3 regions of the Paenibacillus sp. FSL R7-0128 genome follow, and region 1 is predicted to be linked to each of the others. Evidence: a T-box and tRNA genes for the amino acid it is inferred to sense, from the RefSeq annotation. Region 1 holds a T-box; the other regions hold tRNA genes.
What was found. The T-box of region 1 lies ahead of NST26_RS16255 (alanine--tRNA ligase). A T-box ahead of a tRNA ligase gene usually reads a tRNA of that ligase, here a tRNA-Ala.

Region 1 (2,320 bases):
ACCCAATTGTGACGAACGTAATGCGGCTACATAACCGCCAGGCCCCGATCCAATGACCAGGGTATCTACAGCTTCTAATGAGTTCATAATGAGTACCTCCAAAATAAAATATGATGATCGTAATATATTATAATCATCATATTTTAAAAGAGTCAACACTTCATAATAAATTGACATCAAATAATATGATAATTATAATATTTTAAAAACATTCATAAATACAGACTTATACAAAAGGGAGAGAGCAGGATGCCTTATCCGAAAGGACACAAGCTCAAAGTTCGAAGCCATATTATTACCAGCGCAGCCAAAGCATTTCGCACCCACGGCGTGCGGAATATTAGTCTTCCACATATTATGAAAGGTGCTGGACTGACGCACGGAGGATTTTACTCCCATTTTGCAAATAAAGATCAGCTTGTGATGGAGACCTGTCATTTCGCAATTAGTGACACCATCGACACACTTCAGAGAATTGCAGACCAAAATAAAAATGAAGATCAGACGCCGATTGAGGCCGTCATTGATTTTTACTTAAGCCCTCTGCATCGGGATCAGACGGAAGCCGGTTGTATCTTACCTGCTTTATCAGGAGAGGTTGCCCAGCTACCGGAAAATATTAGGCAAGCGTACACACAAGAGCTGCAACGTTTCATCGCGTTTATTACAAATATGGCTGGGATCGATCCCTCTAATAGTTATGCGTTGGTGAGCAGTATGGTGGGTACTGTGGCACTGGCAAGGGCAGTTAGTGATGAGAAGTTCAGTGATGCTTTATTACAGGCAGGTCTTGTGCAGATCAAACAAATGGTAAGCGCCGGCTCCAGGTTCCCCAGTTAGAACGGAATTGTTATTTGACGAAGTAAGTTGATTGTGCTAGCATTGCTTTAACTTAAAACGAAAAGGCTATGATGAGAAATAGTAACTATTAGGGATCTCACAGAGAGAAGATGGTTGGTGCGAATCTTCATTGATCTAATAGTGAAGCAGTCTCGGAGCTGTGGACCGAACAGAGGAATCTTAGTAGGCTTCAACGGAGTTCCACCGTTATTCAGGAAACAGTATCGGAGCAATCCCGTACTGATAGAGCGCAGAGCAATCTGAAGTTAGGTGGTAACACGGACATAATCGTTCGCCCTAAGTTGACAAGAAACATGTCAGCTTAGGGCTTTTTTGTTTTAAGCATAACTAATATTTGATGGAGGTATTACAATGACACCAGATGAGTTGAGACAATCCTATGTTGATTTTATGAAAAGAATAGGGGCTAGCCAAGTGCCTTCTTCTAGCTTGTTACCGGAAAATGATCCCTCAACGTTGTTTACAGGAAGCGGAATGCAGCCGATGGTTCCCTATTTATTGGGGGAAAAGCATCCGATCGGCAATGAGATTGCTAATATTCAGAAGTGCTTAAGGACAGTGGATATTGATGAAGTAGGGGATACGTCGCATCTGACATTTTTTGAAATGATAGGCCGGTGGGAGTTCAAAGCAAATGAACATAACTATAAGCAAAAGCAAATCGACGCTATTTGGCATTGGCAGATCATCGAATTAGGAATGGATCCGGGCAGGCTGTATATCAGTGCTTTCGCAGGAAGTGACGAATTGAATATACCGAAAGATACGGAAGCCCTTGGGCTCTGGTCAGCAAAATTCAAATCCGTCGGGATAGAACCCATCATTGAAGATGATCCCTGGCAATATGGGGCATCCAGAGGCGGGAAAATATTCTTATACGATGAAAAAGAAAATTGGTGGAGCCGGGCCGGAAGTCCTCTCCATATGCCGGTTGGTGAACCGGGTGGACCCGATAGTGAAATGTTTTATGATCTTGACCCAAGCGGTGATCCACTGGATCATCCTGCTTCTGAAAGCGACAGATTCCTGGAAATTGGGAACAACGTATTTATGTGTTACACAAAAGGAGAGACCGGATTCGTAAAAATGCAAAATCCCAATCTGGATTATGGAGGCGGATTAGAAAGGGTGGCTACAGCCCTTAACGGGGACAAGGATATTTACAATACGGCTTTCTTCCTTAATCCCAAGAACAAGTTGATGGAGCTAAGCGGTAAATCCTATGCTGACGATCTAAAGTCCTTTAGAATCATACTGGATCATGTGAGAGCGGCTACGTTTCTCATTAATGACGGTGCAGAGCCGGCAAATAGTGATGCAGGGTATATAACAAGAAGGCTATTAAGAAGGGCCATCCGTGCGGGTAAAAAAATAGGGATACAAGGAAGCTTTGTGGGTCAGTTGTCTGAAGTTTATATCGATGAAGCAACAGCTTATGAAGATTTGATCCGCAATAAAA
Region 2 (2,320 bases), 1.5 Mb from region 1:
TTATACCTAGCTAGCGTCATGGATCTATGCACGCGAGAAATTGTAGGGTGGCGGCTGTATAACCATATGGAGACGAGCCTGGTCTTAGACGCGCTGCAGGCGGCGTACACGGCGAAGCGACCCGGCGAGGGCCTACTGCACCACTCTGACCGAGGGTCTCAATATACCTCAAAAGAATATGTCGACCAACTAAAGACATACCACATGAAATCCAGCATGAGCCGTAAAGGAAACTGTTACGATAACGCCTGCATTGAGTCTTGGCACAGTATTTTAAAGAAAGAGCTCATCTACTGTAATCCGCGCTTCAAAAACCCGGAACAGGCATATGATGCTATTTTCCAATACATTGAGTTCTATTACAATCGCAAGCGAATGCACAGCTCACTGGGGTATCTTTCCCCCGCCCGCTTTGCTAAGCAATTCACTAAAAAATCCGTTGCGTAACAGTCTACTTTCTTGACAGAAGTCCACAGATGGCGCTATTTATTAGATTTCATCTCATATTTGGATGGTGAAGAGGCCTTAAGCGCGATACGGTCCGTTAGCCCTTTCAATTATACTGAATAGAGAAAATAAGGGCTGTGGGGTCCGTAGCAATCCTTTAGACACATCTAGAACCGAAGGAACTCGATGGAAACCATATTTCGCAGTTTGGGTTCGGGGGTTCGGGTTCGGGGGCGGGGTCGGGTTCGGGGTTCAAGGTTCGGGAATGGACCTCAAGCCCTTGCTGTTCCCCTACTTAATCACCCATATTCCATGAAACAGCAAAAGAACGGCATCTCTGCCGTTCTTCATGTGATGGACTCTCAGGGGCTCGAACCCTGGACAAATAGATTAAGAGTCTACTGCTCTACCAACTGAGCTAAGAGTCCGTATGAAATTGGTGGAGCCAAGGGGGATCGAACCCCTGACCTCATCGCTGCCAGCGATGCGCTCTCCCAGCTGAGCTATGGCCCCATATTTTTTACAATTTTGCCAATTTAGAATTACATTATGTATTCTACAATCTGATCTGAGCGAGAAGCTCAAGTCGCTTATTCATCAATGTGTTTCGTAGGCGACTTCTATATAATACAGAAATCTGCTTTCAGTGTCAACACTTTTCCGAAATTAATTTTGATACAAGACGCTCCACCCGGGAACTGACCTCTCAACCTCAAGGCCAGCCCCACTACCCCAATCGAATCCTTCACTTCTAAACGGCGAAGCTTACAGCCCGTCCAGCTCCTCAGTCTTGGACAGCAGTCCCTTCAGTTCCTTCATGAACATGTTGATGTCCTTGAACTGGCGGTACACGGACGCGAAGCGGACGTAGGCTACCTCGTCGACAGGGTAGAGCTGCTCCATGACCAGCTCGCCGATCTGGCGGCTCTCGATCTCGGCGAGAGCGATGCCGCGCAGGCTTTTCTCCACCTCAGATACGATGACCTCCAGGCGCTCTACAGGGACCGGACGCTTCTCGCAGGCACGGATCAGGCCGCGGAGGATTTTGTCACGGCTGAACTCTTCACGGCTGCCGCCTTTTTTGATCACAATCAGGGGGGTCTCTTCAATCATCTCGAAGGTGGTGAAACGGCGGCTGCACAGTTCGCATTCCCGCCTGCGGCGAATGGACTTATTCTCGTTGGCAGGGCGCGAGTCCAGGACTTTGGTATTGGTGTGGTCGCAGTAAGGACATTTCATAAGCTTCTTCACTTCCTCATCATTAGAATGGTCAGGCCCCGTCCCTTGATACACAAGGGCTATGCGGGCATCATTTAATTTCCAGAAAACACCGTTTATTTGTTGTTATGAATCTGACATGTCCGGCACATAATACAGTTACCAACCGATAGGAGGTGAACAGCAATGAGCCAAAATAACAACTCCAATAACCTGGTAGCTCCAAACTCACGCGGTGCCTTGGAACAACTGAAATATGAAGTTGCCCAGGAACTAGGTATCACCCTCTCCCCAGACGGATACCAAGGCAATAAAACTTCTTACGAAAACGGTTCGATCGGTGGTTACATCACTAAACGTCTTGTAACCCTGGCTGAACAGCAACTGGCAGGTCAGTACAAATAATACCTGCCCACACGACATAAGCTTGCCTAAGAAGTATCGAACGGCCTCCGGCCGTTTGATGCTTCTTTTACATAACAGCAGCAGAAGTAACAAGCACCCTAGAACTCACTATAGAGCTCGGTGTATTGATCATAATAATAAATTACACGCTGTACGTAGTGACGGGTCTCACCGAACGGAATGTCCTTCACAGAGGCTTCTGTTCCGTCCCATTGCCCTTCATCCAACCAGCTCTGCACCTTACCAGGTC
Region 3 (2,320 bases), 2.9 Mb from region 1:
AATTGACGGGGACCCGCACAAGCAGTGGAGTATGTGGTTTAATTCGAAGCAACGCGAAGAACCTTACCAGGTCTTGACATCCAACTAACGAAGCAGAGATGCATCAGGTGCCCTTCGGGGAAAGTTGAGACAGGTGGTGCATGGTTGTCGTCAGCTCGTGTCGTGAGATGTTGGGTTAAGTCCCGCAACGAGCGCAACCCTTGACTTTAGTTGCCAGCAGGTGAGCTGGGCACTCTAGAGTGACTGCCGGTGACAAACCGGAGGAAGGTGGGGATGACGTCAAATCATCATGCCCCTTATGACCTGGGCTACACACGTACTACAATGGCCGGTACAACGGGAAGCGAAGCCGCGAGGTGGAGCCAATCCCAGCAAAGCCGGTCTCAGTTCGGATTGCAGGCTGCAACTCGCCTGCATGAAGTCGGAATTGCTAGTAATCGCGGATCAGCATGCCGCGGTGAATACGTTCCCGGGTCTTGTACACACCGCCCGTCACACCACGAGAGTTTACAACACCCGAAGTCGGTGGGGTAACCCGCAAGGGAGCCAGCCGCCGAAGGTGGGGTAGATGATTGGGGTGAAGTCGTAACAAGGTAGCCGTATCGGAAGGTGCGGCTGGATCACCTCCTTTCTATGGAGAATCGTTTCCTGCAACGGAAACATTCAAATCGGAAGCTTTGCTTCCACAATAGAACCTTCGGGTTCGAACACTCACTCGTGTTCAGTTTTGAAAGAGCAAGTCTCTTTCGTATGCGTTTGGTGGCGATAGCGGAGGGGTTCCACACGTACCCATCCCGAACACGACCGTTAAGCCCTCCAGCGCCGATGGTACTTGGACCGAAGGGTCCTGGGAGAGTAGGACGCCGCCAAGCGAACAATCAATTCATTGATTGCTTCACTACTGCAAGTTTTGTTATATGGGCTTTTAGCTCAGTTGGTTAGAGCGCACCTCTGATAAGGGTGAGGTCGGTGGTTCGAGTCCACCAAGGCCCACCATATAACAATCTAAATTGAATAGCTGGGGTCCCCGAAAAGTAATCGGAATTAACCTTTTTTTGGGGTGATTATATGGGGCCATAGCTCAGCTGGGAGAGCGCCTGCCTTGCAAGCAGGAGGTCAGCGGTTCGATCCCGCTTGGCTCCACCAATCATGTTTTACAACAGTATATGCACATTGTCTGTTATTTCGAACATCACAGTCGTGATTGTTTCATAATAACAGCAACTTGATCCTTGAAAACTGGATACCGAAACGAATTTGCGTTTTAGAACATTCCTTTAAGCTGAACTTGTGTAAACAAGTTTCATATTAATGGCGATACTAGCGATTTTCCTTAGGGAAAACGCATTGGTTAAGCTACTAAGAGCACACGGAGGATGCCTAGGCGCCAGGAGCCGACGAAGGACGTGGCGAACAACGAAACTGCCTCGGGGAGCTGTAAGCAAGCTTTGATCCGGGGGTGTCCGAATGGGGAAACCCAGCTGTGGTAATTCGCAGTTACTCATTTCTGAATACATAGGAAATGCAGAGGCAGACCAGGGGAACTGAAACATCTAAGTACCCTGAGGAAGAGAAAACAATAGTGATTCCGTCAGTAGCGGCGAGCGAACGCGGAACAGCCTAAACCAAGGGGCTTGCCTCTTGGGGTTGTGGGACGTCTCACATGGAGTTACAAAGGAATTCAGTAGGTGAAGAGGTCTGGAAAGGCCCGCGATAGAGGTAAAAGCCCTGTAGCCTAAACTGTGTTCTCTCCGAGACGGATCCCGAGTAGTGCGGGGCACGTGAAACCCCGTATGAATCCAGCAGGACCATCTGCTAAGGCTAAATACTACCTGGCGACCGATAGTGAAACAGTACCGTGAGGGAAAGGTGAAAAGCACCCCGGAAGGGGAGTGAAATAGAACCTGAAACCGTGTGCTTACAAAAAGTCAGAGCCTCTTTATGGGTGATGGCGTGCCTTTTGTAGAATGAACCGGCGAGTTACGTTTAACATGCAAGGTTAAGGTGAGAAGCCGGAGCCGCAGCGAAAGCGAGTCTGAATAGGGCGACTCAGTATGTGGACGTAGACCCGAAACCGTGTGATCTACCCCTGTCCAGGGTGAAGGTGCGGTAACACGCACTGGAGGCCCGAACCCACGCATGTTGAAAAATGCGGGGATGAGGTGGGGGTAGCGGAGAAATTCCAATCGAACTCGGAGATAGCTGGTTCTCCCCGAAATAGCTTTAGGGCTAGCCTCGGTGAATGGAGTGGTGGAGGTAGAGCACTGATTGGGTGCGGGGCCCGCAAGGGTTACCAAGCTCAGTCAAACTCCGAATGCCA

Region 2: it encodes a tRNA-Ala, which carries the amino acid that the T-box ahead of NST26_RS16255 (alanine--tRNA ligase) is inferred to sense. The anticodon was not compared.
Region 3: it encodes a tRNA-Ala, which carries the amino acid that the T-box ahead of NST26_RS16255 (alanine--tRNA ligase) is inferred to sense. The anticodon was not compared.

Annotation. Positions count from the first base shown of each region.
Region 1 is NZ_JBBOCD010000001.1:3,940,686-3,943,005, forward strand. It holds gene lpdA (dihydrolipoyl dehydrogenase) at 1-87, opposite strand, end outside; gene NST26_RS16250 (TetR/AcrR family transcriptional regulator) at 250-840, shown strand; T-box leader at 900-1,143, shown strand; gene NST26_RS16255 (alanine--tRNA ligase) at 1,213-2,320, shown strand, end outside.
Region 2 is NZ_JBBOCD010000001.1:2,414,097-2,416,416, reverse strand. It holds gene NST26_RS09860 (IS3 family transposase) at 1-447, shown strand, start outside; tRNA gene NST26_RS09855 (tRNA-Lys) at 803-875, opposite strand; tRNA gene NST26_RS09850 (tRNA-Ala) at 885-960, opposite strand; gene nrdR (transcriptional regulator NrdR) at 1,213-1,686, opposite strand; gene NST26_RS09840 (alpha/beta-type small acid-soluble spore protein) at 1,852-2,070, shown strand; gene NST26_RS09835 (lytic transglycosylase domain-containing protein) at 2,169-2,320, opposite strand, start outside.
Region 3 is NZ_JBBOCD010000001.1:6,845,891-6,848,210, reverse strand. It holds rRNA gene NST26_RS29090 (16S ribosomal RNA) at 1-631, shown strand, start outside; rRNA gene rrf (5S ribosomal RNA) at 756-872, shown strand; tRNA gene NST26_RS29080 (tRNA-Ile) at 920-996, shown strand; tRNA gene NST26_RS29075 (tRNA-Ala) at 1,071-1,146, shown strand; rRNA gene NST26_RS29070 (23S ribosomal RNA) at 1,350-2,320, shown strand, end outside.